Regions from separate parts of the Bacillus silvicola genome, predicted to be linked through region 3. Evidence: riboswitches for the same ligand, from Rfam matches in the RefSeq annotation. Region 3 holds a riboswitch; each other region holds the start of a gene.

Region 1 (8,401 bases), on a different contig from region 3:
AAATATACAAGATCATATGCTTGTAACGATGGACACGGTCAAAGAGAATATTCATGCAGGTACAGATATTACGCTAATTGATTCTAGAGAGCCAAAACGTTATATTGGTGCTGAAGAACTCGTTGATTCGAAGGCAGGGCATATTCCAACAGCAGTAAACTATTTTTGGAAAGATGGAATTTTAGAATCAGGACGTTTTAAAAACAACGAGGAACAGCAAGGACGTTTCCAAAATCTCGATAAAGAGAAGGAAACAATTGTATATTGTGGTTCTGGCGTTACAGCGTGTCCAAATATAGTTGCATTAAAATTAGCTGGTTTTCAAAATGTTAAATTGTATGCAGGTAGCTGGAGTGATTGGATTTCTTATCCAGAAAATCAAATTGAAAAAGAAGAAGATTAATCACTTGCATGCAAAAATAATTTGTATTAAAATAAGGTCACAAGCAAGAGATTGCTTCAAAAATAATATATTTTACACATTGGAAACAATGTGATAATATAACGACAAGTGAATAATACATCCTGCGGTGTACGTAACTTATTTATGTCTAAAACCGATGTTAGTTATACGGAAGCTCAATATTTAGCGACCATCATCAAGCCTTCCTTGTGGAGGAAGATGTACGGTAACTGTGAGGGCATCCACCTGCGAGTAGCGGGTTTTTGGACATTTACGAGGAGCGGCACGTGCGGGGGTCTTATTTCAACTAACATTATATAAAATTCCTACGGTGTACGTAGCTTGTGTATGTCTTAAACCAATAAGTATAATACGGAAGTTCAATATTTAAATGTAGATAGCAGGCCATCTTTTTAAGAAGGAAGCTACGAACATTTGTGAGAACATCCACCTGTGAGAGCAGGTTTATGGACATCTATAGATAACGGCATATGTGGGGCTATATAAAAACCTTACGTTTTATACGTAAGGTTTTTTTGTTGAATAAATATGTTCATATTATCTCGATTCACCGGTGAAATTCCCATAATAAATATAGCACTTGCGGTCTTCATCAATTTCTCTTGAATCTAGGGTGAATTCTAAATGCATTCCATCCCGTTGAATATATATAATATCTGAATGGAGGGACGGTAAGATTTCCTCGTAATTCCACACATCTTTACTTTCTATTATAATAGAATTCGTTTCCTTTAGCTCTCTAATTTCAAAACCTATGTGGGAGTATGTAGGATCTGAAGGGTCATTGGAAAACGCTTCTTTTTGAACATATATAACTGCTGCTCCGTCTGGATCTACTGAAGTGGCAGTAACAATATACGTATTGCTATCTTTTATAAAATATTCACAAGTCATTCGTGCGACGATTTCAGAGATAGAAATGTTTGTGTAGTTCCATAAAGCAGGATATAGCTTAGTTTCATCATGGAGTCGATATTCTAATCGCATTTTATCCCTCTTCTTCCTTTTTCTTCTACTTTATCATGGCTTCTTATATAATAGAAATATAATTTATAAAGGGGAGTGCAAAGGTGACAAAAACAAAATGGTTAGTAGGCGGTGTCTTAACGTCTCTAATGACAGGCACTTTATTTGGCTGCGCGCAAGATATTCCCCCAAAGCCGAATGATAATAGTTGTTCTGATTGGGATTGGGATGATGAACTGGGTGTATGGCAGTGTGAAGATAGTAGTTCTGGTTATAGAGGACATTACTTTTATGGTGGTAAATACTATCAAAATAAATCCACTTTCAAAAATTCATCAGAGTTTAAATCTTATCAATCTTCGTCAGAATTTAAAGGTGGAATTGGAAGCGGTTCAAAGGGTGGATTTGGAGGCTAAAATATGTCGCAATACATAAAGAGACGAAAAGAATTTTATTCGAATTATCCAAATTTCTGGTCGGATTTATATGAAAGTGAGTATAGTTTGTTTCATGTTTTTCCAATAACAGAGCAAACTATGAAACAGTTGCAAGTAGCGACTGAACGAATGGGGGAAATATTTTTTAAGACTGCTAGAATTCTTCGGAGTTTATCTGACGAGCAGCTGCTAGAATTTGGTTTTCCACCTACAAGCTTGCCTTTTATTAGGTTGAAAGGACTGTATCCTGAATCTGTTATTTCACGATTTGATTTTGCCTTAACAGATGATAATTGTATTAAAATGCTTGAGTTTAATAGTGATACACCAACTTTTATTGTAGAATGCTTTCAAATGAATGGGAAAGTTTGTGAAGAACTAGGCTATGATAACCCAAATGTAAATGACGAGCGTTTACTGTCTTCTGGTATTACAAAGGCTGTAATGGAAGCAACAAAAGGGATAGAGACTCCAAATGTCGTTTTTACCTCTCATCATGAACATATAGAAGATTGGAATACGACTATGTATTTGAGTCAGTTATGTCGAGTTGAAAATAAAGTGATGCCAATGTCGGAGCTTAGAATTACTGATGATGCTTTAGTAGATGGAGATGGTGTACGAATCGATGTTTTGTATCGTCAAACATATCCGATTGAAGATTTGATTGAAGATCAAGATCCGGAAACAGGGGATTTGGTAGGAGTGGAACTTTTGCAACTTGTGAAAGAAGGAAAGCTTTTTATTATAAATCCTATATCAGCTTTTTTACTTCAACCTAAATCAATTCAATGTCTTATTTGGGGACTAGCAGAAGAAGGTGCTTTTTACACAAGTGAGGAACAACAGTGGATTAAAGAATACATGTTACCTACATATTTAGAGCCGGATTTATTTTTGGAAAAGAATTCTTTCGTTCAAAAACCTTCGTTTGGTAGGGAAGGGGATACGATTACGATTCGTGATAAAGACGCAAGTATTATAATTCGAAATGTGCATGAAACATATAAAACGTCACTACCGATATTTCAAGAATATACAGAGCTTCCAGTAGTTGTTCTGGAAACTGAAAAAGGGATTGAAGAGCTCTCATATGTATTTGGGGCGTTTTTAATTGCTGGAAAAGCGAGCGGTATCGGTATACGTGCTGGAGGAAAAATTACAGGGAATGAATCTTATTATTTACCGGTAGGTATTAAGAAGGGGGAAAATAAATGATTAATTTTTTACTATATTTAGGAGTATCACTTGCACTGTTATCTATCGGCCTTTTTCTTATGGAAGTAACAACGAAAGTGAAAGAGTTCAAGTTAATGGCTCAAGGAAACAAAGCGGTAAGCTATGTACTTGGAGGAAGAGTACTTGGGCTAGCTATCGTTTTATATTCAACAGCTGCTAATTCTATTTCACTTTTGGATATGGTTTCGTGGGGAGCAGTTGGGATATTAGCACAGATTGTTGTATTTTATTTAGCAGAATGGCTTACACCACGTTTTAACATTAATGAAAGCCTCGAAGAAGATAATCAAGCAGTCGGTCTATTCCTTATGTTTTTATCACTTTCAATCGGAGTTGTAATTGCTGGTTGTGTAACATATTAAAACCCTTACGTTTTAACGTAAGGATTTTATTTTTTATGTGCTAATTTTTTGCAATATATGTTCAAATAATTTATCCCGCTATTTGTGGGCAGTAAAACTTCTACTTCAAAATTCAGCTGGAGCAAAGAAGTTAGTTGGGAGATTAACTGCCCGTAAAAGCTCGATTGGAGAGGGCTAATAATCAGTGGGGGATGAACAAAACTCCCACTGATTAAAGTTTCACTTTATGTAGTCGAATGCGTATTAGTGTACTCTACAAGAGGTAGTTGTTGTAATAAGGAAAAGTTTCCATACAAAGTGTTGACATCTATTTTAAATAAGAGTAACATTTTCTATGTAATGAAAATAAGTCTCTGTTAGGTGAGGCTCCTGTATAGAGAAATGCTACTGCCCAAAAATGTCGAGAGACGCCAATGGGTCAACAGGAATGATCGAATTAAGGTTTTTCTTAACGTAGCTGGTAATGAACCTATGCTATACAGTGCTAAAACTCGGTGAGGGAGAGGTCCGTAGATTTCTAATTATATTAGGAATCGTTTATTTGTGTATGCAATGACCTTTGCTCTCTTATGAGTAAAGGTCTTTTTTGTTACAAAGCTATGACTAATTTCATAGTATAGATTATAACTAAAAAATAAATGAGGAGGTGAGGAGCATGTCAAATTCTGACTCGGTTCCGTTACCCATATGCTTCAAATCAAAAATATATGATGTAGGCAGGAAACGACTTGTTCCTCCCTTTATATTTATCATAATGTAGCGTTTATTTGAGTATTCCAGCGCTAGACACTTTCACGCTAAAGTGGATAAATTGAGAAACAAAGCGTTTCTTCCTATGGTATAAAGGAGGAGACGATAATATGTTATATGCAAACAAAACTGTGGGTAACACGTCATATAAACTAAGTAAAAAATCAATAAAAGAACAAATAATGCTCCAAAAAAATAAAGATTTATTAATTGAAATTGCAACGAGAGATGTAAAATCTGTATTTGCGTATTTTAAAACAACAAGAGACGGACTATCTGTGAAAGAAGCACAAAAACGAATTCAAGTATACGGCCGAAATGAATTAATTTCAAAAAGAGCGCGTATTGCGGAAGTGATGATAAAGCTAAGTGAAATGATTCCAGGTCTTTCAAAACAAAATGCACGTGATGAATTACAATGTGAAACAGTTACTGTTTCTAGAGTAGAAGCATCTAGCCTAACAGGGCTAAACAATGAATTGAAAATGATGAAGCTACCAGTACAAGAGCTTGTACCTGGGGATATGATTTTTCTTTCAGAGGGCGATACAGTACCAGCAGATGTACGTATTATTTATGCAAATGATTTATTAGTGAATGAATCTATGCTGACAGGAAACGATGCTAGTATTGAGAAATTTGAAAGCTGCTATCATCTAGAACGTAAACGATTTATTCCATTAAAACGGATGAAAGACTATAATCCACTTGAACTTGAAAATGTATGTTTCAAAGGTACGTATATTGTTGGGGGAACTGCAAAAGCTGTAGTTGTTTCGACAGGTAAAAATACGTATTCAGGAATACTTCATACTTGTTGTGGTAGAACGTCTTAATTTGTTAATGATGCTAAATATAAAAAAACAATGTATAATAGACAAAGTTGAACAAAAACGTAGAATGGTAATCTATATATAACCTTACGTGATAACGTGAGGTTATTATTTTTTGTTAGTAGGAGAGGTATTATGAAAAAAGTATTATTAGTTGATGGTATGGCACTATTATTTCGTGCTTTTTACGCAACAAGTGTCTACGGACAATTTATGAAGAGACAAGATGGTACCCCAACGAATGGGATTCATGGTTATATGAAACATTTATTAACGGCAACACAAGCAATTGAGCCAACACACATTGTAACGTGCTGGGATATGGGAAGTACGACATTTAGAACAGAATCGTTCTCGAATTATAAAGCAAATCGTGCAGCACCGCCGGAAGAATTAATTCCACAATTTGATTTAGTGCAAGAAATGACTGCGAAATTATCTATTCCAGTCATCGGTATGAAAGGTTATGAAGCTGATGATTGTATCGGTACACTTGCAAAACAATATTGTAACGAAGCGGAAGTTTATATTTTAACTGGAGATACAGATCTACTGCAACTTGTTGAAAAGAACGTTACAGTTATGCTTCTTCGTAAAGGAATTGGAAATTATGAGTATTATACACCGGAGAAAATCATGGAAGAGAAAGGTGTAGAACCTTGGCAAATTGTCCATGCAAAAGCATTCATGGGAGATACAAGTGATAATTATCCAGGTGTAAAAGGTATTGGTGAAAAAACAGCGTATAAGCTTATTCAAGAACATGGTACAGTATCGGCAGTACTAGAAAATATAGCATCATTAACGAAAGCACAGCGTACAAAAATTGAAAGTGATTTAGAGAACTTAAATATCTCTTTACAATTAGCGCAAATTCATTGTGAAGTTCCAATTTCATGCTCGTTAGAAGAAGGGGTGCACACAATGGATGAAGAAAAACTACGATTCGTTTGCAACGAAATGAACTGGGGAAGACCTGAAATATTAATTAATATGCTTTAAAAGGTATGGAAAGGTAGATCAAATACATTTTTGATCTACCTTTCTTTTTTTGTTCACAAAGTTGTCAGAAAATAAACTCGATATTCATATGAAGTTCAAATAGATTTCACAACAATCAATTATTATAAGAACACACAGATAATTTCTTATCTTTTATATAAACCATCCCCCAAGGAGGAAAATAAACATGCGAAAAAAAGTGAGAAAATCCTTTAAACAATTATTAACTGAAAATAAACAATCATTATTAAGTAATAAAGAGAATATGAAAGAGATAGAAGAACGAATTGAGAAACGACATGTAGCATATAGTTGTTCTAATAATTGAATGAAGATTGATTTATAACACCCCTTCACAAAGTGAAGGGGTGTTATAGTGTAGTGAGAAGGGACAAAGAAGGGAGAGCTATTGTGTGAATGTAGTGGAGAAGCTTGGAGAAAATAATATATCATGTCTTATTAGTCTATCGGAAAGGATAGGCTGGGATTATAGTTTAGAAGAAATCGACACCATTTTAAGTTCAGGTATCGTATATGGCATGCGGAATGGAAAGGGAGAAGTAATTGCTAGTGCAGCAATTATATTATATGAAGGGGCATTAGCGTCTATCGGAATGGTGATTGTACATCCAGATTATAAAGGAAGAGGGCTCGGAAAAACGATAATAGATTCATGCGTTAAGAGCGTATCAACTCATACTCCAATTATGCTAATTGCTACGGATGAAGGAAAGCCTTTATATGAAAAGCTAGGATTCAGAGCGGTGAGTTATGTTTCTAAATACATATGTAATGTGTATAATGAATTTCATAAATATGAAACAAATGAAGAGTATATCATTAACTATGAAGAGCAAGATTTTGAAGATATAGTACAAATAGATGAAGGTGCATTTGGAGCAAATCGTAAAGAATTTTTAAGGTATAGAATTACACAGAGTGAACAATGTGTAGTTATTAAAGATAGAAAGAAAAAAATTATAGGTTATGGTCTAAGTATACAAACACCAGAAAATAAAATAATAGGACCAATCGTTGCTAAAAATGACACAATGGCAATGGGAATTGTTCATTCTTTAGCAAAAGGACATATTGGAAAATTAAGAATTGATGTACCAGAAGGAAAGAAAGATTTCATGAAAGAATTAGAGATTACTGGTTTTAAAAAGGCTAATACACCACCAATTATGATGAAAAATAGCGATGAATTATTAAAAAGGAATAATGAGCTATATAGTATTGCGGCACAAATTTTTGGATGAAAAAAGAATCCTTTTCACGTAAGGATTCTTTTTTAGGTAATTTAATCACGATATTGGTCATGAGTAGGTTGAAAGAGGTCTTCCTCGATATCCCTCACCATAGAAAAATGATCGACGTTATAATGCCCATGTAAAGTTTTATTATGATGACCAATAATTTGCTCTGCAGACAATACGTCAGAATCAGTTGTGGAATGACCATTTTTAATTAATGTAACGTCAAATCCTTGTACAGTAGCTGTTCTAACTGCGGTGTCAATGCAATGTTCTGTTTTACATCCACCTATAACAATATGATTAATTTTTTCTTCTTTTAAAAGTTCAAGTAAAGAAGTGCCATAGAATGAGTTTGTTGCTGCTTTATTAATAAGGATTGCAGACTGAGGTACTTTAATTTGATTATGTACTTCAAATCCTACACCACTACCAGAAGCAACATCGATATCTCTTACGAAAACAATAAGGGCATTTGAATCTATTGCTTTTTGTACGGCTGTATTTAGTGTAGATAATAGCACGGTTTTACGAAAAACTTCATTTTCTTGTTCATTTCCATCAATTAATTCTTGCTGAGCATCGATAATTAATAGTGCTTGTTTCATTCGCTATCCCCTTTAATATAAAATAAATTCCATTTTACATATTCTTTTATATTGTAAGGAAATCCTCTATTGTCTACGAAGTAGACGATAGATTTACAAAGTTGTCAAATAAATTTCATTCTCATAGCGTGTAAAAACATGTATGATAAGAAGTGGAGAATTTTTGAGTAGGTGGGAATATCATGCAAACAGTAGAAGATTATCTTTCATTCTTACATACGAAAGGATTTAAATTATCAGAGGAAGCACAAGGGTTTATTATGTTCGGACAGGGATATACGGGTGCATCTGATGGAATTGTAAACGCAGCAATAGAAGCGACGATTAAACATCAATTACAGTTTGATGGGAGTTATTTTGTTGCGTTATTAGAACGATTGAAAGAAGAAGAAATTACAGATAAAAAAAGCGCTAAGGCTTTTATGCGGAAGTTACAAGCGTAACTTCACGCAGCCCGCGCTTCTTTTTTTGTCTTTGAAGGAAGTTCAACAAAAACCATACCTAGGAATATACATAGACACCCG
Region 2 (8,401 bases), on a different contig from region 3:
ATTTACTTGAAACATATCCTTTACTTCATCCATTGATGCATCTTGAAACGTTTTAAAGATACCAAATCCCGCATTGTTTACCAATATATCAATACGTCCTACTTCTTGTAATACCTTCGAAAAAACAGATTGTACTTTCGTTTCTTCACTTACATCTAATACATAGTAATAGCAAGGCGTATTATAAGTTGCTTTAATTTTTTCTGCTAATGCTTGTAGCTTCTCTTCTGTTCGAGCCATTAATACTGGCGTCGCCCCTTGCTCCGCAACCTGCATTGCAACTTGCTCCCCAATTCCACTAGAAGCACCTGTAATGACGATTACCTTTTCTTGTAAACGTCCAGTCATTGCTGTCACCTACTTTGCATAATAAATCCATTGTTGTGAAGATTCATCAATCATCACTTGTTGATTATATGCTAAAAAGTCTAATTGTCCAACAGTTTCTGAGATAGTAAGTGGCAATTGCTCTTTATATAATACCGGAAATAATTTTACACATACTTCAAATGCTGTCATTGGCTTTTCCTTTAATAGCTCCAGCACTTTAAAAGCACGTGTCTCTTGCTTTTGTAATCTTGTTTCAATAAGTTGTTTCACATTCAGAACATCTTCCCCATGCCCGGATAAAATGCGTGAAATATCCATTTCACTTAAACGTTTTAACGTTTGATTGTACTGCAATAAAGGACGTGCTCTTTCTGTTTGCCCTTCATATGGTGGTTCTAATATTGGATTTGAAGAAATATGACTAATGAGGGCATCCCCACCAATTAATATCCCATCTGATTCTCTATATAACGAAATATGAGTGGAAGCATGACCTGGGGTTTCAATCACTGTAAATCCAGGTAACGAATCTATACGATCTCCCTCTCTCACAGTATGCGTTAACGACCTATTACAAGAATATTTAAGTGTCCTCGTCGTCAATAACGCCTCACCATTCAAAAATGCTGCTGGAACGCCGAACTGCAAAGCCGTCTCTTTAAAAAATTCATGATACCGCTTTAAAAATTCGGCATTCTGCGTGATCCACGGTTCATTCCAAGGATGTCCAATAATCTTTGCTTTTTCAGAAAATGTATTTAAAAGTCCACAATGATCCGCATGGTGATGCGTAATCACTACCGTTTCAATATCTTCTATCTTATACCCTAATGCACCTAATTGACTTTCTAGTGCCTTCTTTGCTTCTTCTGTATTTGTCCCTGTATCAATTAACGTTAATGTTTCTCCCTCAACTAAAAACACGTTCACTGTCTCAACTGCAAATGGAACAGGAATCTCCATTCGATGAATCGCCGTCATGCTTAGCCCCCCTGTCTTTTTCCGGTTCAAAAATGAATACCTCTTCAGTTTACAACTTCCCTATAAATTTGTCATTATTTTCAGATAAAAAGAGGTGTTTTCCATAAAAAAACGAATGTATGTACATTTACAAGCATTTCTAACCAAATTTAAAGGAGGAACATCATGTCTATTCAAAACATTTCCTTTCTCGGTGCAGGCTCTATTGCCGAAGCGATTATTGGTGGTTTATTAAACGCAAATGTTGTTAAAGGGGAACATATTACTGTAAGTAATCGTTCTAACGAGACAAGATTACAGGAGTTACATACAAAATACGGTGTCAAAGGTACACATAATAAAAAGGAATTACTTGCTGATGCAAATATTCTTTTTCTAGCCATGAAGCCAAAAGATGTCGCAGAAGCGATGATTCCTCTTAAAGAATACATACATAATGACTTGCTTATTATTTCGTTATTAGCAGGTGTTTCTACTCATTCAATTAGAAACCTACTTCAAAAAGACGTTCCGATTATCCGTGCGATGCCAAATACATCTGCGGCTATTTTAAAATCCGCTACCGCTATCTCACCTTCAGAGCACACAACGGCAGAACATATTCGCATTGCAACATCGTTATTTGAAACGATTGGTCTCGTCTCTGTTGTAGAAGAAGAAGATATGCATGCTGTCACTGCATTATCCGGGAGTGGACCAGCTTATATTTATTACGTGGTAGAGGCAATGGAAGGGGCAGCAAAAAAAATTGGTTTAAAGGAAGATGTTGCAAAATCACTTATTCTTCAGACGATGATTGGTGCTGCTGAAATGCTAAAAGCAAGCGAAAAACACCCTTCTATTTTGCGAAAAGAAATTACTTCTCCTGGGGGAACAACTGAAGCAGGTATTGAAGTGTTACAGGAGCATAATTTTCAACAAGCATTAATCTCATGTATTACACAAGCAACGAAACGATCACACGATCTCGGAAAAACATTAGAAAAAATAGCAAAAGAAAAATAAAAAACGGAGCTCAACTTTATTTGAGCTCCGTTTTTACTTTAATCATATGATATGCTTTTAGTTATTACTCTTACCAAAAATCTCTTCTTGCAGACGACGACCTGTCGGTGTTGCTGCAAGTCCACCTTCTGCTGTTTCACGAAGTGCTACTGGCATCGTTTGTCCGATTCTAAACATTGCCTCAATTACTTCATCACATGGAATTGTACTCGTTACACCAGCTAATGATAAATCAGCTGAAATCATCGCATTTGCAGCTCCTGCTGCATTACGTTTTACACAAGGTACTTCTACAAGTCCTGCAACAGGATCGCATACTAAACCTAGCATGTTCTTTAATGAAATCGCCATCGCTGTAGCTGCTTGATCTTGTGTTCCACCAGCCAATTCAACTGCAGCCGCAGCCGCCATTCCACTTGCTGAACCAACTTCAGCTTGACATCCTCCCGCTGCACCAGAAATACAAGCGTTATTCGCAACAACCATACCGAAAGCTCCTGCTGTAAATAAGAATTCAATCATTTCTTCACGTGTAGGATGCAATTTTTCTCTTAGTGCAAATAGTACACCCGGCACTGTTCCAGCAGACCCTGCTGTTGGTGTTGCACAAATAATTCCCATCGCTGCGTTTACTTCATTTGTTGCAACAGCTTTACTCACTGCGTCCAAAATCGTATCTCCAGATAAGCCTTTTCCGCTCTCCATATACGCCTGAACTTTTACAGCATCTCCACCAGTTAAACCAGTTGGTGATTTCACACCGCGAATACCACGTTCTACTGCTTGCTCCATCACGACTAAGTTCTTTTCCATACCAGCAATTACTTCTTCACGTGAAATACTTCTAGTTTCCATTTCACATTGAATCATAATTTCTGAGATTTTTACATTTTGTTCTTTAGCTTGCGCCACTAGTTCCGCTGCGTTCCGAAACATGGTGTGTCCCCCCTGCAATTATTCCATAATAGTTACTTGACAAATATTTTGTTGCGCGTTTATTTCTTCAATTACTTCATCTGCTAATAATTCGTCTGTTTCAATGACCATAAGTGCTCTTCTTCCTTTTTCTTTACGAGAAACACTCATTGTACTAATGTTAATCTCATGCTTAGCAAGAATTGAAGCTACCGCTGCAATAGCACCAAAGCGATCGTTATTTACAATAAGTAGTGCTGGACTCGTGCCTGATAATTGAAGATCGAATCCATTTAATTCTACAACTTCAATTTTACCGCCACCAATTGAGCAAGCAACAACTTCAATTTCTTCCTCACCTTTATACAAACGAATTCTCGCTGTATTTGGATGAGGTGCATTTGCATCTTCTTCAATGAATTCCACTTCAATTTTGCGCTCTTTTGCTATGTCTAGCGCCTCTGGAATACGTAAGTCATCTGTTTCAAATCCTAATATCCCACCTATTAGCGCTACATCTGTACCATGCCCACGATACGTCTTTGCAAATGATCCATATAATGAAATGCTTACTCTTTCTGGTTCATGACGAAACAGCTGGCGAGCAACTTGCCCCATTCTTGCTGCGCCTGCTGTATGTGAACTTGATGGACCAATCATAACTGGACCAATAATATCAAATACTGAGCGATACTTCATCATAACTCCCCCTAAACCTCTATGAAAAAAATTTTACTATTCTATTAAGCTACCGAATCGGTTGCCGTTCCATTCGTACCACGAATTTGTTCCGCTGTACGAATGGAATCGTTTTTGCATAACAGTGAAGCAATATATCCTGAAATAATACTAGTTATCATAATAAATAAGAAACTTAGCATTACCTTCATTTAAAAATAATATAAGCTAATCCACAATAAAGTCTGGTAGCAATCCAAAGTTTAACACAGAACCCCTTACAAGGATAGCATAAACAAGTGAAACTCCCATTGCTTTCACACCTTTTGATGCTTTAAAGCTAAAACGTGAAAAAAGACTTAGTACAAATAATAGTAGTATCCTTCCTATTATAATTTCCCTGTTGCTCTCTCACGATTTAGTCAACTTCACTTGTTACGACAAATGGCTAAAACGCATGTAGCCTACAATAAATTATAATCTGCCCTCATTATAGCTTGTTTTTAATAAAACGCTTACTTTTAATGAATTTTAAAAGTTCTGAATAACAATTTGTTTTTGCTATTTGTACCACTCGTATGTCGTCTGACTTATATAACAGTTTTTCTAAATAATCGGTAATATGTATTTTTATCCTATATCTTCACATCATTAAAACTTTCTGTTTCATCCAATATAGACATAAAATGATAACAGTTTTATTTTAATTTTTTTTAGAAATAAAAAAATGGCAACTTTTCGTCACCATTTTTTCACACCATTATTATCTTTCTACTGGAAATAATTTCAAATCCATAGCTATTTCTGTATTTGAAAATAGCTCTCTTGCCTCTTTCAATAATTCCTTATATGTATCCCCTTGATAACGAGAACTAATATGAGTCAATATTAATCGTTTTGCATTTGCCTGAAGTGCAATACTCGCAGCTTGCTTAGATGTGGAATGAAAATAATCATACGCTTGTTGTTCATCTTCTGCCGCAAAAGTTGCTTCATGAACAAGTACGTCAGCGTCTTGTGCCAGCTCTCTACTCGCTTCACAATATCTTGTATCACCTAAAATAGTAATGATTCTTCCCTTTTGAGGCGGACCAATAAAATCTTTTCCATTTAGTATCGTACCATTTTCTAATTCAACTACTTCTCCATCTTTTAAACGTTTAAAGAGTGGACCGGGTTTCACACCCATCTCCAGCAATTTATCGACTAAAAGAGCACCCTGTATATCTTTCTCTACAATACGATACCCAAAACATTCAATACCATGTGACAATCTTTTCGTTTCCACATAAAATTCATTATCTTCAAACACAGTACCTTCTTCTGTTATCTCAACAACTTCAAGTGGGTATTTCACATGTGTCGTACTTACTGATAATGCCACTTCAATAAATTGTTTAATTCCTTTTGGCCCATACACTGTTAAAGGTGTAGTCCCTCCTTGAAACGAACGGCTTCCTAATAAACCAGGCAATCCAAAAATATGATCACCATGTAAATGCGTAATAAATATTTTTTCAATGCGGCGTGGACGTACTGATGTATGTAATATTTGATGTTGCGTCGCCTCGCCACAATCAAATAACCAAGTCTGTCCTCGTTCTTCTAGCAATTGCAGAGCAATCGCTGAAACATTCCTTCCTTTCGAAGGAACACCTGCACCAGTTCCTAAAAATACAAATTCCACTTTCTTTCCTCCAGCTCTTTATATAATCTACCTTTCATCTTACGGAATGTTATTTCAAATGGCAAATTGAATTTACATAACCAATCATCTAGACAACTATATAACACGAACGTTATACTCGAAAAACTTAGCAACCGTTCGTGTTTTATGTTAAAATGATTATACTACATTTTAAGGGAGCGTTTTATTATGAAAGAAGCATTTCGTTTACAAACTGATTTTTCATCTTCATTTGATCGCTGGGTAAGTTCTTTCGTGTCTGATCACCCAGCACAATTAGAATGGACGACTTTGAAAGAATTAATCCATGAATATACAACAACACATACAAATGATTCGTTACCAACATATATTTCTTCAGCTTTAACATATTACGCACAACGCGTTTCAACTACAAACAGTTCAGAGATTGTTATTTTTGAAAACCCTACAATCTCGTAATCTAAAATAAAAAAGCACTGATTACAGTGCTTTTTTATTTATATCCATTAAAGTATTTATTTTCCCACCTTATTCCCCCCAAAAAAACTCCTCTTATTTCTTACTATATAGCCATCATGAATCTATTTAATTTTTCAAAAAAAGATATTGACACTACAAATCTACAGTGCTAATATTCAACTTGTAATTGAATATGGTCTCTGTTAGGTGAGGCTCCTGTATAGAGAAACGCTGCTGCCCAAAAATGTCGAGAGACGCCAATGGGTCAACAGGAAAGGTCGGAATGAAGGCCTTTTTTAACGTAGCTGGTTTCAGTACCTATGCTATACAGTGCTAAAACTCAACGAGGGAGAGGTGCGTATGTTTTGTCATACACAAAAACTGTTTTTATCTATGTTTAATAACAGTCTTTGTTGTTGACTCTTTTTGACTGCGAATTCAGACCTTTACTCGTTTTGAGTAAAGGTCTTTTTTATATCTTTATGCACCTTACTATGAAACAAACATAGCATATTCAGAAACTATTAAATTGTACGGAGGTGAGGAACAGTGGCAAGTGATGATTCGGCCCAGATACCCATATGTTTTACGTTAATATTTCACCATGTAGGTAGGAAAGAAGCTGTTCCTCCCAATTTTAAATAGTCGAGTAACAGATTGTTTCCTCCTTCATGAAAGAGGAGGAACTACCGATGTTAAATTTACAAAGACAAGAAACGAAGCATGCTTACGATCAAGATAGCATGAAAGCAAATAACGAATTATTAGTGGAAGTTGCAACACAGGATGTATACTCTGCGTTAAAACTCTTAGAAACAACACAAGATGGACTCTCTAAACAAGAAGCGTCTCGTAGACTTTCTTTATATGGTCCGAACGAAATCGCTCATAATAAAACATTGCCGTGGTACATTCAATTTCTGCTGGCATTTAAAAATCCATTTATTTTTGTTTTATTAGCTCTTGGAGCACTCTCTTTTTTCACAGATGACATACAAGGAACAATTGTCGTATCTGTAATGGTACTGCTAAGTGCAACGATTCGCTTTCTACAAGAATTCCGCTCTCAGAAAGCGGCAGATAAGTTAAAGGCTATGGTTCGAACAACCGCGAGTGTCTTTAGAATAGATGGATTTATACATGAAACAAAAAACGTAACGAATTTAAATCGAAATTATACAATAGAAATTCCAATTGAAGAACTTGTTCCTGGCGATATTATTTCACTTTCAGCCGGTGACATCGTTCCAGCTGATGTGCGTATTTTATCGGCTAAAGATTTATTTGTTAATCAGTCTTCCTTAACCGGAGAAGCACTTCCTGTAGAAAAATACGAAAACTGCTACCATACGGAAAATAAACATATATTACCGAAAAACATGAAAAAAAATTACAATCCGCTCGATATGGAAAACCTTTGCTTTATGGGTACAAATATTGTTAGCGGTAGCGCAAAAGCTGTTGTTGTTTCAACTAGTACGGATACGTATTTCGGCTCTTTAGCAAATAAGGTTATCGGAAAACGTGCAGAAACAAGCTTTGATAAAGGCGTGAACAAAGTAAGTTGGCTCTTAATCACATTCATGCTTATTATGGCACCCATCGTCCTTCTCATTAATGGATTCACAAAAGGAGATTGGCAAGAAGCTTTCTTCTTTGCTATTGCCGTTGCAGTTGGTCTTACACCTGAAATGTTACCAATGATTGTAACTGCTAATTTGGCTAAGGGTGCCGTGAACATGTCCAAACAAAAAGTAATTGTAAAACAGCTAAACTCAATTCAAAATTTAGGTGCTATGAACATCCTTTGCACGGATAAAACTGGAACTTTAACAGAAGATAAAGTCGTCCTTGTTCGTCATTTAGATCCTAATGGAAATGAATGCAATCGCGTCTTACAATTTGCGTATTTAAATAGCTTCTACCAAACTGGATTGAAAAATCTAATAGATAAAGCTGTCATTGAACATACAGAGGAAAACCATAAGTTTGATCCATCAACTTTTCAAAAGCTAGATGAAATTCCATTCGATTTCGCTCGTCGCCGCATGTCTGTTATCGTGAAAGATATTTCAGGTGAACAGACAATGGTTTGTAAAGGTGCCGTAGAAGAAATTTTATCAATTTGTAATTACACTGAAGTGGATGGGCAAATTGTCCCTCTTACTGAAGAAATGAGAGCAAATGTAAAACATCTTAGCGAAACTTTAAACAGTGAAGGAATGCGTGTCATTGCTGTAGCATACAAGAAAGATAACAAACCTTATCATAAAGCTTATGCAGTACAAGATGAATCCGCTATGATCCTTACTGGATATATCGGCTTTTTAGATCCGCCTAAACCATCTGCTGCTTCTGCAATTC
Region 3 (8,401 bases):
ACCACCATCATAACCTTTTTGTTCAGCCGTATCTGCATTCTTAACACTTTGGGCATCGACAATATTAAAGCTAGAGCTTTTGGGGCGATTCACTGCTTCCCTTATTTGCCCAACAATTTTTTTAATAAGGTCTCTAATAGACTACTACCTTCGGCATTGGATTTACTCCATTTTGCATAGTAGCGGTAAACATTTTGCCATTTGGGATAATCTTTTGGTAAAGCACGCCACTGGCAGCCTGTACTCAGAACATAGAGTAGTGCATTGAACACATCATAAAGGTCATACTTTCGCGGACTTGTGCGTTTGCTAAACGTTTCTAGTTCCTCACGAATGATCTCGAATTTTTCACGGCTGATATCACTTGGATAAGACATACACTCATCTCCTGTTTTTGCATACATCCTAACATATTTATAAGACTATAAACAGGCTCTAACTTTCCTTCGAAAAGAAAACGACTATCTTTATTACTTTTAATTGTTTCTACATCAATTTCTAATGGCTGATTTTTTAATTCTTCTAATCTTTTTCCTGCTATTTTTTTATAAATATGCTCATCACTGTTTGACCATTTCGGATGATTAATTCTATCTTGCAATTTATCTAGTTCCTTTTGGGATAGGAATGTATATTTCGCATATTGTGGATGCTGAGAAGTTAGTATACTCCCAGCGATTGTTATACGAAGCTCTCGTCCATAGCTAGTACCAAATAATATTCCTATACCAATAATCATGAAAATAGAAAATAGAAGCAAAATTCGTTTGAAAATTTTTCTTAGATGTTTCATAGTTTTATCCTCCGGTATTAATTACATTCAATGAATCCTTTAAAATAGTATTTATCCCAAGGCAAAAGTGTCTGATTTTCTCATTCCTGAATTCTCCACTATATTTTAGTAATCAAGGCAAAACACTTATTCCCCATTTCGTTTTTATTTCAGTGTATATTTACAAATTTAATAACGTTTTTGCAACCATGAAATAAATTACTAATCCTGTTCCGTCAACAAATGTTGTAATAAATGGACCTGAAACAACTGCAGGATCTAGTTTTAATTTTCTTAGAATTAAAGGTAAAACAGCTGCTACAAGAGAGGCCCAAATAACAATAAATAATAAAGTAATTGCTACAACTTTTGCAACTTCTGTTCCAACTCCTAACATATAAGCACGAGTGAGCCCAGCTATCCCAAGTGCAAGTCCAAGAAGCATACCAATTGCAAATTCCTTTTTCATTACACGGAAAATGTCTTTAAATTTCACCTCTCCAATACCGATTGCACGAGTAATTGTTGCTACAACCTGTGTTCCTGTATTTCCTCCAGTACCTACTAATAACGGTACAAAGAAAGCTAAGGCAACTACTGTTTCAATTTCGTCTTCAAAATACTTTAGTACTGTACCTGTATATGCTTCAGCAACAAAAAGAAGCAATAACCATGGTAGACGTTTTAAGAAAATGCTCCAAATACTAGATTCAAAGTAAGATTGATTTAACGGTTCACTTCCGCCTAACTTTTGGATATCTTCTGTAGCTTCTGCTTCCATAACATTCATTACGTCATCAAATGTTATAATACCAATCATTTCATTATTTGCTGTTGTTACGGGTAATGCTGCTAAATTATAATTCAGTAGCTTTTTTACAACTTCTTGCTGATCAACTTCAGCGTGTACTGAAATTACCTCTCGAATCATGATAGTAGATAATATCTCTTCATCTGCTGCTAGTAATAACTCATGTATGGAAACGATTCCCTTAAGATAACCATGACTATCAAGAACATAGATATAAGATATTGATTCTACATTTTCAGAATGCTCCCTAATGTACTTCAATGTCATTTTTACTGACCAATTCCCTCTAACTGCAACAAAATCACTTGTGACAAGACTTCCTGCCGTTTCAGGTTTGAAAGCCATTAATTTTTTTACATTATGTTTTGTAATTTTATTTAAATACGCCATTAATTTAGCTTGTTTTTCCGGATGAACCGCTAGAAGTAGATCTACTGTTTCATCAATCGGTTGTAAATCTAGTAACTTTTTAGCTTTGTTTTCAGATAAGTGAATTAAGATATTATATTTTTCTTCTGTACTCAAATGTTGAAGAATTTTTGAGCTTTTTAATACAGGAATCTTATCTAGTAATATGACTTGATCTTCAATTGAAAACCGTTTTACTTCTTGCGCAACATCATACGACGGATGACGTAAAACTTTCTCTGCATCCAAATTATTTTGGGTTACAAGTAATTCATTTAATAATTTCTTCATGTTAACTCCTCCTTATATTGCTAAGGGAGACTCTAGAGTTTCATGAGTGGTTTTGTGTTATTTTATCTGTCTAAAATTTTTATTAGAGCATTAATAGTTACATTGCAATCAATTTATTATTTAGAACTACCTCCTTTTTGAATATAGACAAGATAAAAATAAATAACATTAAACAAAAAAACCTTTACTCAAAAAGGAGTAAAGGTTTTTTACAATACAAATAAATGATTATTAAGACAGCTCTGCAAAAAATCCCAGAGGTGCCTTTCTATCAAATCGTATACCACTCCCTCGTTGAGTTTTAGCACTGTATAGCATAGGTTTTTATAACCAGCTACATTAAAAAGGGCCTTAATCCGACCGTTCCTGTTGACCCATTGGCGTCTCTCGACATTTTTGGGCAGCAGCGTTTCTCTATACAGGAGCCTCACCTAACAAAGATTATTGAATTACTTCAAAATTTAAACCAGAATTTAATATTTGTCAACTAACTTTCGATTCGATTCATAATAAATTCTTTTTTAGAGCAATGTAATTCAATTCTATTGTAATTTGAAATTCAACCTAAAAGATATAAAATTTAAATACAATTAGTTCGAAGAAACGTTATAAAATATATGAAATTTCGTATAGGAAACTTATTGTTTATGATCAATTTATAACTTTATAGCAGGAGTTGAATCTTTGGTCATACCGTACTTCAAAAGAACATTATTCAAAAATCTTATTTTATGATTAAAATCTTCTTTACTGTTTATCAAATTTATATGGTTAAACTACTCAATCAAATTATACACTACAGGCCGAAAATAAGTATCTATACGAGATGATTAAATACATTTTCTCGTATTATTTCTCAAAATTCATAAAACAATAAAAAATATAAAATTAGCAATATGCTTACTTGACAAGCAAAAAAAAAGTATTTATGCTGGCTACACGAAACAAATACATAAAATTTATATTGCTAAACCTGTTAGGTGAGGCTCCTATACAAACACAGGCTATTGCCCAAAAATGTCGAAAGACGCCAATGGGTAGAACAGGAATTGTCGGATTAAGGCTCTTCTTAAGATAGCTAAGTAATCAATTTCCATTACTTTACGTTGTATAGTGCCAAAGCTCTACTAGGGGGAGGAAAGCTTTATTTAGTCATGCCAATTTAAATCCCCCCTAGTATGTAACTAGGGGGGATTTTTGCGTAAGAAAACAGGGTGTAAGCGATAGAATCTTTCAAAACAAAAATACTATTTAGTAGTTGATGAGAACAAGATTCTACTCATTAGCAAATGTAATATTAAGTGTTAATGTAAATCAGGAGGATATTAAAATGAAAAAAATATTAAAACTCGATTATCTATTGCTCCTCCCTCTATTCATAACATGTACTTTAGGTATTATCATGATGTATAGCGCGAGCTCCATTGTTGCTGTTCAACATTACGGTTATAACAGTAGGCATTTTGTTGATTCTCAATTAACAAAGCTATTTTTAGGAACAATTGGGTTAATAGTTTGTGCTATTCTCCCATATGAAATATGGAAAAAACGAATAGTCTCTATCTGTATTATGGTTGGGGGAATTTTTTTATTAATTATGGTTTTGTGGAAAGGAAAAGTGGTAAATAATGCTCAATCATGGATCTTTGGAATACAGCCAGCTGAATTTCTTAAATTAGGAACAATACTTGTAACAGCCCGTTTTTTTGCATTACGACAAGAACAAGCTAAAAAGATTTGGCGTGGTAGCGGAAAACTTTTATTTTTTTTAGCTGCAATTTTTTTTCTAATCTATAAACAGCCAAACTTAGGATCTGCACTTTTAATATTAGGTATAGGTTTTAGCATATTTCTTTGCTCTGGAATAAATGTAAATCTATTAATTAAAAGAATTATAATCAGTTCTATTTTTTGGTTACCTTTTTTATACTTTTTAATTCAATTTAGCTTGTCAGAAGTTCAAAAGACACGTATTACTACAATTCTCAATCCCTTTGTTGATGCGCAAGGAAAAGGATATCAGCTTGTAAATTCTTTTATTGCCATTGGCTCTGGAGGAATTACTGGACGTGGATTCGGAAATAGCATTCAAAAAACCGGTTATCTTCCAGAACCACATACTGATTTTATAATGGCAATAGTTTCTGAAGAACTAGGGTTTATTGGTGTATTTATTGTATTGGCAGGGGTTTTGACTATCGTTCTTCGTTCCTTAAAAATTGCACAACTATGTGTAGATCCATTCGGAAGTTTTATAGCAATTGGTATAGGATGTATGATTGGTATGCAATCCATTGTAAATTTAGGTGGTATTACGGGACTATTTCCTCTTACGGGTACTCCATTTCCATTTGTTAGTTTTGGTGGAAGTTCTTTAATGGTCAATTTAATAGCAATAGGAATATTGCTTAATATTTCAATTTTCAATAAAATTAAGTTTAATAATTATAATATATAATTTTTATATAACTCTATTTTTCAGAGATTATAAAATTTAACCTCATTGAGCAATCTATGTTCAAATAATTTCTAATTAGGTTTTTAACTGTATGAATATTAATTTTAATACCAGAAAAGGCAGGAGCTTTTGGTGAAAACTTATTAAATAATTGTTTAATCGATGTATGTGTCTTTTCATTATATGTATTATTCATCTCAATCACATACCCTTCACCTAAAATGATTAGAAATATATTGACTTGTTATTTTTCTTATATTGAATTTAATTGGACCACTTTTGTATTGTCATGTCGCCTATAAAAAAAGAAAACTTAATTAAGTTTTCTTTTTTTGTTATTCCAAACCTGATTAGTTTTCATAAAATAAATGAATAGCTATAATTTGTCTACAATCATAGGTATGGTAATAATATGTACCAGACTCCATACACATTGCGCTTGTATAAATGTTATTATCTAATGTACCTTCTTCCGTTATTACTCCACCTTTTGGAACCTCACAATTTGATAAGATATGAAAAATGGCCGATATGCCCTCTTCTTCGTTATCTATACCTTGAATATTTTGTTTGCCATATGCTGCCCGAACAAACCTTGATGGTGGGGTGAAATCCCCAGGGAGTCCCATCGAGCCTGAACCTTGTCCAAAAGCACTTAATGGTACATTCCCCCATTGTGTTGGCACATATGGCTGCGATTTAAGACCGATATATTGTCTTAAATTTTGTAGATGCCAGTTAAACTCAGGACTATTGGTCATTACCCCAAGAGGATTATCATATATTTTTAGTCCTGCAGTTGTCGGCTCTAGTACAATACAATCTCCCCATTTATCCGCTAAAATCCAATGTAGCGGTGGAGTACCCCCTAAAACAGGTAATGGTACATCCCAAAAGGAAATACTATCTACAGAGTTCTTTAACTCTTCGACAGAATTGAATTGTGTGAGACTCCATGCCACAAAATCAAATGGAGCCAGATTCGTTTTATTTTCATCTATACTGTTACTATAACTAGCGAATCCTGGAAAATAGGGTGTTGCACATGTCATACCTGATTCATTTACTCCGTCCGCCAGGATGATCTTTTCCTTGATGGTTAATCCCCATCCCTACAACAGCTTGTTTCGCCTCGATGGTTTCACCAGTTATATTGTTCCATTGATAACTTCGAGGAACTATTATTACTTCTTGATGGAAATCTAATGTAAAATCCATCGTTCTTGCAAAAAGATGCTGACCGCTTTTTGTCTGTAATGTCAAACTGGTACACATAAAGAACACCCCTTTATTTAGTTTATTTGAATAGAAACCATTTAATTTCTATCCTTAAGTTAATAGGCATGTATCGTGACCTCTATTAATAAATATGGTTGCTAATTTTATTTCGATCTTCCTTGCACCCAAGCAGCAATATCATTTATAACATACTCAGGGATATTAGCAGGACTATAATATTCATCCGGTTTACTTAACTCCCCATCTCCTTCTGTAAAGAAGTGATTTAACTTTGGATATAGTCGATAATCAACGTTATCTCGCTCTTTTAATTGTTCTTTCCAAAGAGGAATTTCGATTTTTGATTGAACTTGATAGTCTCTTTCTCCTTGAAGAATAAGAAGCGGTGTCTTTTGTTCTTTTGACATTTCTGCTGCTTTAATTTTACGAATAGAATCCCAAAATACTGCTGATCCTAAGTAAAAATCTTTTGGAGGATTCTGACTAGAGAAATTGGGATCATTTAATAATTCAAATTGCGATTTGTAAAATTTATATTCATCCGGTTTCATTGCTCCAATGGAAAAAAGATACTCAAATTGATCTAAAACAACATCTTGGATCGTACGGGCTGGTCCTCCCATCACGATTGCCCCAGCAATATTTTGATTTTGGTCTTTTTCAATCATTTTCGGAAGCATCATTCCACCTTGACTATGACCAAGAATATAAATTTGATTCTTATCTATCATAGGTTCATTTTGAAGAAAATGAGTCACAAGAAGAGCATCATCTGTTGTCTCTTTATCAACTGTATAAAAAGGACTGGACTGTGTTTTCAATCCATGCTCATAAGTTCGTTTATTATAGCGAAGGACAGCAATTCCTTTCGAGGCAAGACCCTCAGCTAAATCGCGAAATGGTTTTAAAGCAAACGCTGTTTCATCCTGATCGCTTGCCCCAGATCCTTGAACAAGAATAACCGCTGGGAAAGGACCCTTTCCCTTCGGAACAGACAATGTTCCTGGTAATGGAAACGCACCACTTCCAACTACTACTTCTTTATCAATGAATGATTCAGGCTTACTATATGATGGACGCTCTGCAACAGGACTAAACGACATGCTAAGTTGAAAATCATCTATTTTTCCAGATGAATCTAGCCTAATTAGTAAAGGTACTGTAAATTGTTCAAAAGCTAATTTAATCTCTACATTTGTATGAACGGAATTTGTCTCTTTTTGTGTTACCTCTCCAATTCCCATAAAAGTACCTGCTTGTAATTGCACAGGGAGTCCCTTCCAATAGCTCTTCAGCCATTCTTCGGATATTATTTTCCGTAATGATCGAGAAGTTAAATCAATTGCAGATTTATAGTCTTCTGTATCCAGATAACGGATAAATGAAAGGGTAGTAGCTATAACAGGGTTTTCATCGTCAGTATTGCCTATTTTTTTTATATTTGTGCTTGTTTCCTTTAATGTCGAAATAAATTGGTGATAGAATGGATTTTTATATGTACCAGGATATAAGCTTGATTTCAATACATCCATATTCCGTCCCTCATGCAAACTTGAAGAACTCGCGAAATTTTTAGGTGAAATTACTTCCTCCGCATATGAAACTGAAGGAATAGTTATTGCACAAATGGCACTGACAAGTAATAACTTATTCCCTATTGTCTTTTTCGTGCTCATATTTATTGATTCTCCCTTCAAAATTAAGATTTTTTAATACAGCATGCCATGTTCTATAAGGAAAATTAAAATTATCAAAGAGATTAATAGTCTACTTTATGATCCCCCCTAACAGATTAAAAAGCTATTATAAACAAACTTCAATAAAAAATGCCTTCACCCTCTTTTTTTGATTGGATTTTTGAGTGACATGGAAAGACCAAGCTGAATCACATGTAGCTGACAAAAGGTATACAGATACACCAGTATCCAACAGTGAATATAAAATCTCAGTAGAAATGTTCTTTTGAATTTCTTTTTTCTTGTTATTTGATTAATAAAAAGAGAGCACTCCTCAGTAAGTGCTCTCTCGTAAAAAGTATCAGTAATTCTATTCGTAACCAATCTGCACACCATTCTCACATTCGCAATACGTATTATCTCTAAGGTGTTTTTAATGCGTAATTTCTATATAATAAAGAAAAACATTTATTAACGAGCATTTTCCAATACTTTTATTAAGTCATTTACATTTTCAATTTTCTGCTGAAATTTATCAAGTCTGGTATGTAGCAATGAAGGATTCTTATCTTCTTTTGAAATAACTTGTTTTAATTCTTGATCTAAATGATCATACGCATCAAAAAAATTATCAAATTCTACACTCACAAGTTCTTCATTTTCACGATAATATCTTTTTGCTTCTATGCGGGCTATGACAAAAAACCTGACACTTCCCCTACTAGGCCTATTTCACATATTTTACC
Region 4 (8,401 bases), 410 kb from region 3:
TTCACTTATTAAACAAAGAGCTACTACTAGTAATATATATGGTGTACCATTTACAGAATGGATTGTTCCAAAAGGTAACGATAATATTCGTCCTGGATATGCGATGAATGCAAAGTATATTACAATTCATGAAACAGATAATGAGAGCCCAGGGGCAGGTGCAAAAAATCACGCACAATATTTATATAATCAAGCAACAGGGAATACAGATCGTGCTGCTTCATGGCATTTTACAGTGGATGATAAAGAGATTTATCAACATCTACCTTTAGATGAGAACGGGTGGCATGCAGGTGATGGAACGAATGGAACTGGAAATAGACAATCCATTGCAATTGAAATTGCTGTAAATAGTGATGGGAACTATGATAAAGCTGTGGATAACGCTCGTAAATTAACAGCATATTTGATGAGGGAGTTAGATATTACTATAGATCATGTGGTTAAACATCAAAATTGGAGCGGGAAAATTTGTCCATCAAAAATGATTAAAAGAGATGCTTGGAATGATTTCTTAGTTGGTACAAAAAACTATTATAACGCTAACAATAAAGATGATATTACCGGTGGTTGGTATGAAAAGGATATTCGTGAATTAGCATCGCAAGGGATTATGGTAGGAGATGGACAAGGTTCATATTGGCCGGATCGTCTTGTTACTCGAGCAGAATTTGCAACACTTATTACTAGATCCTTAAAGTTGCCTGAGGGTACTTCAAACTTTACGGATCTTAATACGGCAAACCCCTCATTAATAGATGGAATTAATCGTGCAGCAGCAGCTGGAATCATAAATGGTAGAGGAGATAATATTTTTGCTCCAAATGACACAATTAAGCGTGATGAAGTGGTCATTATGATTGATCGAGCGTTACAATATAAAAATATTATTGGAAAGCTAGTAGACTTGCCTTTTACTGATCAGAACTTAGCGTATGATAAACAAGCTGTACAACGTGTTTATGGACTAGGGATTGTAAAAGGAAATGAAAAAAATGAATTTATGCCCAAAGGTACAGCCACTCGCGGAGAAGCCGCTGCCTTTCTGAATAGAATGCTACATGTATTAAATAATGATAACAATAATACAATAGGTGTTGTTACCATAACTGGTTCTGGAGTAAATCTGCGCAAGGGACCCGGGACGGCTTATGAAGTAATTCGTAAACTAAATAAAAATGAATCATATTCTGTATATAAGGAACAAAATGGATGGTTAAGTATTGATGATGATCAATGGGTATATTATGACCCGAGTTATATCCTTTTTACTAAAAATAAATAGTGACTAAAAGACTCGTGTAAAACAGAAAGTATTCTTGTTAGCAAGAATGCTTTCTGCTTTTTTATATTTAAATTTCAAATATTGCGAGAGATTTATATAAGGAAATCTATAAATCATTTCATTTGTATAAATCTTGTTTGCACTAATAAGTAAATTAAATGTTGTGTGTTTATCTAATGTGAAAATAATGAGTTTAAAATTCATCCCTTTTCAAGATACAGATTATATCGAAAGTGAGAGGAAATCAAGTTGAAATTTTTGTTATCTATCAGACGTTTTTGTTTTAAATATTTTACTTTTACACCAATCTTCAATTATAAAGCGTCGGGACACGTGTAATAATAAAAAATTAATTTTATAGTTTAGAAAATTTAACGCATAAATTGTAAAGTTCGTTGTATGAATATAAATTAGTATACAGTTGTTTATATCTATGATTTGGGAATGGTATGATATCAAAAAATGAAGAAATAAGTTTTATTATTACTTGACAAGCTCAAAAATAGTGGATATGCTTTAACACGAAACGAACAAAAAATTTTAAATATTTATAACCTGTTAGGTGAGGCTCCTATACAAACACAGGCTATTGCCCAAAAATATCGAAAGATGCCAATGGGTAGAACAGGAATTGTCGGATTAAGGCTCTTCTTAAGATAGCTAAGTGATGAATGATTCATCCTTTACGTTGTATAGTGCCAAAACTCAACTAGGGGGGAATGAGCTTTATTTAGCTATGTCTTTTTTAAATCAACCTCCTTTAGTTGAATCACTAGGGGAGGTTTTTTATATGCAAAATTTTATTTGTAATAAATCTCTTAAAAAAGGGGGGAAAACTAATGATTGATGATATTGATCCCATATTTATTAAGAAATTTGTTTTCCCAGAAGTGGGAAAATGACTAAATAGTACTACTGTCCTTAAGGAGGAATTACGATGAAAAAATATTTACAACAATTATTAACGACAAAAGACATACACCTAGTGCGAGAACTTTTAAAAACTCAGTCCTATGATATTGCAATGGGAATGAAAGATTTTCATCATGAAGATCAGATATCTTTAATGAAATGTTTTCCTATTGAAAAAGGAGCGAAAATTCTTAGTTACCTTACTCCAGAGGAGCAATATAATATTTACACCAACTTGTCTGTGGATAAAGGGGAAAAGCTATTAGCTAGGCAATCCATTGATGACCTCGTTGATGTAATTCTTTCAATTCATCCACTTCAGGCTGAAAAATTGATACAACTTTTATCTGAAGAATCTCAACAAAAAATTAGAGATCTGCTGGTTTTTCAACCTGGAACAGCGGGCAGCCTGATGACAATTGACTATATCGCTGCCAGGGAAAATTGGAAAGTGAAAGATACGCTGTCGCATATTAGGAAAATTGGGGCAGGGGTAGAATCTATATCGTATATTTATGTTCTTGATACACGTGGACAGCTTAATGGAATTGTTTCTATTCGTGAATTATTGCTAGCATCAGATGATAAGACTCTATCATCAATAATGGCATCAGATGTTATTTCAGTTTCAGTAGACTTAGACCAACAAGAAGCTGTACAAAAGCTAATGGATTATGATTTATCCGCTATACCTGTAACAACGATGGAAAACCGGATGGTAGGTATTATAACCTTTGATGATGCAATGGATGTTTTCGAAGAAGAAGCAACCGAAGATATTCAAAAATTAGGAGGAAGTACCCCATTAGATAAGCCATATTTCGAAACCTCTATTTGGCATATATACCGTAAACGTATAGGTTGGTTATTACTTCTGTTTGTAGCAGAAGCATATACTGGTTCTGTACTTCGACATTATGAAGAAACTTTGACTCATGTAGTTGCACTGGCTTTCTTTATTCCATTGTTAATCGGAACTGGTGGAAATACAGGTACACAAGTTGTAACTACATTGGTGCGTGCTGTAGCTCTAAATGAGGTGAAATTTAAAGATATATTTCGTGTCATGAAAAAAGAGGCATTAGTAGGTGTTTTACTTGGGCTTACATTAGCCGTGGCAGCATTAATTCGTGCATACACTTTAGGCGTAGGTACTGAAGTCGCACAAGTTGTAGCTATTACAGGATTATTCATTGTTATTTGGTCGTCAATTGTTTCATCTGTATTACCTTTGATTCTAAATAAGTTAAAGCTGGATCCAGCTGTTATCTCGGGTCCGTTCATTACGACGTTAGTCGATGGGACGGGGTTAGTTCTGTACTTTACCATTGCAAAAATGCTATTAGGTTTATAAAAAATTTATGGGCCTTAATAACCCATTATATAGTTAAAACTAACTTCAAAAAAAATAAATAAAGCGTCTACACTATACTAGCGACAGACCACATTATATTCTAAAGTTTTGCTGCTAAAGAGTAAAGCTTATAAATAAATATTACTTTTTATGGTGAGAATAATACTATTTAAGTGCAATAGCGCTTCTAAATTTGATTAAAAATTCATGGTAGTTAAAAAAATGTAGTTTTAAAATTATATTTTGAAAAACAGGGGAATTTTATTGAATGGATAGGAGGTAAAGTTGTTGCGAATTAATAAAAAAAAATCTTTTTATAATCAGGAAGTACTAAGCAAAAATTATAAAATGCTAAGTGAGATTGCAAAATGTGATGTTGAGTCGACGCTAGCTTTTTTTAAAACAACGTCTCATGGACTTTCTCAGGAGGAAGCTACTAAGCGGCTTGGAGTATACGGAAAAAATAAAGTGGTTTATCAACAAAGAATCAAATGGTATATAACATTATTTAATTCTTTTAGAGGTCCGTTTATTTTTCTTTTAATCATACTAGGAATATTATCTTTTCTTACTAATGATAAAATAGGTACTATTATTGTAGGTATTATGGTGGCTTTAAGTGTGTTAATTCGGTTCATACAAGAAATTCGTTCTCAAAAGTCTATAGAAAAATTAAAAAATCTTGTATATGAAAAGGTAACTGTTCTCAGGGGGAAAAATGTTTCGTATAGGGAAAATAAGAGGGCGGTATTAGAAGAAAGTGAAAAGGTAAAAGTTATTCTTGAGGATCTTGTACCAGGAGATATTATAGAATTATCTGCTGGAAACATTGTACCTGCAGATGTACGAATTATCTCATCAGAAAATTTACTTGTAAATCAATCTTCTCTAACAGGGGAAGCATTACCCATTGAAAAATCAAATCAATATTTCCATATGTACAAAAAACGTAAAATTAGAAAAATCCAGAATTTAATTGAATTAGAAAATCTTTGTTTTATGGGAACACATATTATAAGTGGTACCGCAAAAGCGATAGTTGTATGTACTGGAACAGATACTTACTTTGGTTCAATAGCAAAGAATCAGTTTAAACTGAACAAGAAATCTGATTCTAGATTCGATAAAGGGGTAAGCAAAGTTAGCTGGCTATTAATTAAATTTATGATTATCATGACACCTATTGTTATGATGATACATGGAGTTATAAATGGGAATTGGTATGAGGCATTTTTATTCGCCTTAGCTGTAGCGATTGGACTTACTCCAGAGATGCTTCCAATGATTGTAACCGCTAATTTGGCTAAAGGTTCTATTAATATGAGTAAAAAGAAGGTACTTGTAAAACAATTATCTTCTATCCATAATCTCGGAGCTATGGATATTCTCTGTACCGATAAAACAGGCACATTGACAGAAGATAAAATGGACCTGGTATGCCATACAGATACTAATGGAGAGAAGTCGGATGAGGTTTTGAAATTAGCGTATTTAAATGGTTACTTTCATACAGCATATAAAAATGAAATTGATCTATCGGTTATGCGTTATGTAAGAGATAGTAGTAATTTTGATATATCTCAATACTCAAAAATAGATGAATGCCCATTTGATTTTGATCGAAGACGAGTTTCTATTGTAATAGAAAAAAATGCTAACGAACGAATATTGTTATGTAAAGGTGCTGTTAGAGAAGTTACATCATTTTGTAGTTATATAAAAGAAAATAATAAGATAATTCCTATTACAGATGACATTCAACGTAAAAATAAACACTTAATTGGACTCTGGCATGAACGGGGGATGCGTGTTGTTGCAGTTGCATATAAGGAGTTAAAGAGTGATAAAGTAGGGGGTTACTCTATTGATGATGAATCAGATATGACACTTGTTGGATATGTAGGTTTTTTAAATCCACCCAAACAATCTGCTATCGCTGCACTTCATACTCTACAAAAGAAAGGAGTACAAGTAAAAATTTTAACTGGTGATAATGAGTCCGTTACAAGAAATATATGTAGGAAAATGGGCTTGTATATAGGAGAACCAGTACTTGGTTATGAAATTGATAGTCTTCCTGATAAGGTATTAGTAAAACTTGCTAGTAATACGAGTGTGTTTGCAAAATTAAATCCTAGTCAAAAATTCCGTATTATTAAGGCACTACAAATGAATGGGAATACAGTTGGGTTTATGGGAGATGGAATTAACGATGTGTTTGCTTTAAAGCAGTCTGATGTTGGTATATCTATCCATACAGCAGATGATATTGTTAAAGAGTGTTCAGATATTATACTTATAGAAAAGAACTTATATGTATTAGAAGATGCTATTGTGGAAGGTCGTACAACGTTTGGGAATATATTGAAGTATATTAAGGTGACAGCAAGTTCAAATTTTGGAAATGTATTAAGTTTATTAATTGCTAGTGCCTTTATTCCTTTTCTTCCAATGCTACCAATTCAGATATTATGTCAGAACTTACTATATAATCTATCCCAACTTTCAATTCCATGGGATAAAGTAGACAATGAATTTTTAGTAAAACCAAGAAGTTGGGATAAGAAAGATTTATTTCGCTTTATCATTTTTATTGGGCCGGTAAGTAGTATTTTTGATATAACCATTTTTATTGTAATGTGGAATATATTTGGTGCAAATATTCCTGAAATGCAATCCTTATTTCAAACGGGTTGGTTCGTAGTAGGATTATTAACACAATTATTGATTGTGCATATGATTCGAACTCAACATATTCCTTTCCTACAAAGTACGGCTGCTAGACCTGTTTTAATACTTACAGGCTTAGTTATGATTATAGGAATTTCCCTTCCATTTACCAGGTTAAGTACTCAAATTGGCTTAACTCCACTTCCGTTGTATTATTTCCCGTGGTTATTTGGAATTTTAACAATATATGCTCTAGTTACTGAAATTATAAAGAGAATATACATCAGGAAGTTTAATCGATGGCTTTAAAACTAAAACATTTTGTTGTAGTTCATTGTACGTTGAAAAGGCGGAGTCTCTTTGGAGACTCCGCCTTTTCGTTATATCATGAATTACAGGAATTACTAGTAGCCTCATAATATTTCCTCATATATTCATGCCGCTGTTTATCTCTTGAGAAATTTTGCACCTTCACACAAATTGAGGGGGAAGTTTTCTTGGCTAAAAATAATCTAGATAGTTTAATTTCTAATTGTTCCTGTATCTTTTATTTTAACGTGTGTATTCACACGTATTTTAGCTTTTGAAAAAGCGCGCAACCAATCTTCCTTTACCTTTTTCCATTCTTTATATTCAAAAGCTCTAGCGTGTAATGATAAACCAATTGGATCAATTTTATTTCTCTGCATATCCTGTAACATGCCTTGTAATTTTTTGTTGAACTCTTCCTGGATTTCATGTTCCAATCTACCTATATTCTTATTACCATGTAAACGAGTTTTAGTTAAGTTTCCGTTGGTTTTTTCAATTAAGGATACATTCATACTTACATCTATATTAAAAATAAATTTACCTTTTTGGAAATCAACACTAATTTTTCTCTTTGCATTTTGTACGAAAACAGACGCATTTGGCTTTTTATCAGATTTTTTTGGAGAAAGAACAAGGTGTAGTATCATCCGACCTGTATTTTTTGACTTATTAATAAGGTTGAAAAACTTCACATCGGTTTTAGGAATCTTCGTTAAGTACTTTCCTTGATGATTTAAAAATGCAATTCCTACCGTATCAATTTCATTATTTGTTTTCTTGATAATGGGAACAGTTTGCGTCATTCCCTGTTCATTTTTTTCTCTCATTAATTGTTGAATCGTGGAAGAGACGGATTGATTATTTTGAATAGACGATTCGATTACACCCTTTATATAAGATGGAAGTGATGGCTTATCAGGTCTATTAACTTTAAACACATCTTCTGCCGGTCCATCAACAAGCACCACTTTAGCATTGATGGTAGCGTAAGGATCACGGTAAGAGGAATCGAGCGCCTGTATCCAATTTTCTTCTTGTGCTAATTTATCCCCAATTAAAATAACTTCAGCTTTGGATGATGTCACATACCCTGTTAATTTTGTATCCATTTTGCTAAATCCATCATATATGGTTGACGCCTGAACCCAATGCTCTACAGTACTGCTTTGCTGTTTATGATGAAAGAGTGGTATGCTTGTGCCCACTTTTATGTTTCCATTAGAAGTTCTATCTAAGCCGATTAAAAGGATTAAAGAAACTTTTTCAAGAGGAATTCTATGACTACAACCAATTAAACATACACAACAGATTACAATCCATATCCATTTTCGAATCAAAGCTGTTTCCTCCTAGTAAACCAAGTAAAAACAATGCTGTAAGCGAAAAAGATGATTGGTAATACAATAAAGAAAATGATATTTAAGATATCCATAAGAGAATATATAAATAAATATTGATCCACATCGGGATTTAGAAAAACAAACAAGCCAACTATTAATAACATAAAACCAACCAACGCCCAATTACGAGATTTTTTTTGAAATGAAATGGTCACAGATTCAAAACTGAAAAATAAATACGGATATATTGTAGTGGAAAATACAATCAAATAGTAAGCGATATATAAAATTTCTAATCGTTCTATGAATAAAAAACGAACTCCTTTTAACAGATGAAATACTGGCCAAATTACGTCTTTTATCCCCTCCGGACTAAAGTATATATAAGAAAGAATAGTCACATATAAATAGAGAAACATGGTTCCAGTATTCGCTATTAGTATTCCTTTTATGGCTTTTTGTTTTTTTTGTAAGAACGGATAAATAAAATATGCAATTTCTAAGCCCGCATAAGGAGTAATGGTTTCT

Evidence for each region. A riboswitch is a leader RNA that binds a small molecule or an ion and turns the genes downstream of it on or off. The one in region 3 is predicted to bind magnesium.
Region 1: another riboswitch for magnesium. It lies ahead of ACP6L7_RS04315 (P-type ATPase actuator domain-containing protein); the one in region 3 lies ahead of ACP6L7_RS33850 (FtsW/RodA/SpoVE family cell cycle protein).
Region 2: another riboswitch for magnesium. It lies ahead of mgtA (magnesium-translocating P-type ATPase); the one in region 3 lies ahead of ACP6L7_RS33850 (FtsW/RodA/SpoVE family cell cycle protein).
Region 4: another riboswitch for magnesium. It lies ahead of mgtE (magnesium transporter); the one in region 3 lies ahead of ACP6L7_RS33850 (FtsW/RodA/SpoVE family cell cycle protein).

The regions. Positions count from the first base shown of each region.
Region 1 covers NZ_JBNGVC010000001.1:821,870-830,270, reverse strand. The annotation lists gene ACP6L7_RS04350 (sulfurtransferase) at 1-403, shown strand, start outside; RNA gene ssrS (6S RNA) at 520-702, shown strand; RNA gene ssrS (6S RNA) at 724-907, shown strand; gene ACP6L7_RS04335 (hypothetical protein) at 962-1,411, opposite strand; gene ACP6L7_RS04330 (hypothetical protein) at 1,495-1,806, shown strand; gene ACP6L7_RS04325 (glutathionylspermidine synthase family protein) at 1,810-3,045, shown strand; gene ACP6L7_RS04320 (DUF350 domain-containing protein) at 3,042-3,428, shown strand; M-box (ykoK) riboswitch at 3,774-3,939, shown strand; gene ACP6L7_RS04315 (P-type ATPase actuator domain-containing protein) at 4,289-5,014, shown strand; gene ACP6L7_RS04310 (5'-3' exonuclease) at 5,147-6,013, shown strand; gene ACP6L7_RS04305 (FbpB family small basic protein) at 6,201-6,341, shown strand; gene ACP6L7_RS04300 (GNAT family N-acetyltransferase) at 6,427-7,275, shown strand; gene ACP6L7_RS04295 (isochorismatase family protein) at 7,317-7,877, opposite strand; gene ACP6L7_RS04290 (DUF6123 family protein) at 8,060-8,320, shown strand; gene ACP6L7_RS04285 (DMT family transporter) at 8,323-8,401, opposite strand, start outside.
Region 2 covers NZ_JBNGVC010000012.1:1,093,026-1,101,426, forward strand. The annotation lists gene ACP6L7_RS17545 (SDR family oxidoreductase) at 1-348, opposite strand, end outside; gene ACP6L7_RS17550 (MBL fold metallo-hydrolase) at 358-1,311, opposite strand; gene proI (pyrroline-5-carboxylate reductase ProI) at 1,477-2,316, shown strand; gene sdaAA (L-serine ammonia-lyase, iron-sulfur-dependent, subunit alpha) at 2,374-3,252, opposite strand; gene sdaAB (L-serine ammonia-lyase, iron-sulfur-dependent subunit beta) at 3,271-3,930, opposite strand; gene rnz (ribonuclease Z) at 4,673-5,596, opposite strand; gene ACP6L7_RS17575 (DUF3932 family protein) at 5,786-6,037, shown strand; M-box (ykoK) riboswitch at 6,230-6,397, shown strand; gene mgtA (magnesium-translocating P-type ATPase) at 6,730-8,401, shown strand, end outside.
Region 3 covers NZ_JBNGVC010000017.1:476,929-485,329, reverse strand. The annotation lists one part of gene ACP6L7_RS33865 (IS5 family transposase) at 1-116, opposite strand, end outside; one part of gene ACP6L7_RS33865 (IS5 family transposase) at 116-377, opposite strand; partial or broken gene ACP6L7_RS33860 (hypothetical protein) at 410-793, opposite strand; gene mgtE (magnesium transporter) at 954-2,282, opposite strand; M-box (ykoK) riboswitch at 2,561-2,728, opposite strand; M-box (ykoK) riboswitch at 3,248-3,424, shown strand; gene ACP6L7_RS33850 (FtsW/RodA/SpoVE family cell cycle protein) at 3,613-4,740, shown strand; partial or broken gene ACP6L7_RS33845 (serine hydrolase) at 4,847-4,936, opposite strand; partial or broken gene ACP6L7_RS33840 (choloylglycine hydrolase family protein) at 5,094-6,015, opposite strand; gene ACP6L7_RS33835 (alpha/beta hydrolase) at 6,123-7,655, opposite strand; partial or broken gene ACP6L7_RS33830 (hypothetical protein) at 8,127-8,342, opposite strand.
Region 4 covers NZ_JBNGVC010000017.1:69,909-78,309, reverse strand. The annotation lists gene ACP6L7_RS31850 (S-layer homology domain-containing protein) at 1-1,285, shown strand, start outside; M-box (ykoK) riboswitch at 1,833-2,009, shown strand; gene mgtE (magnesium transporter) at 2,223-3,551, shown strand; gene mgtA (magnesium-translocating P-type ATPase) at 3,837-6,530, shown strand; gene ACP6L7_RS31835 (Ger(x)C family spore germination protein) at 6,743-7,870, opposite strand; gene ACP6L7_RS31830 (GerAB/ArcD/ProY family transporter) at 7,867-8,401, opposite strand, start outside.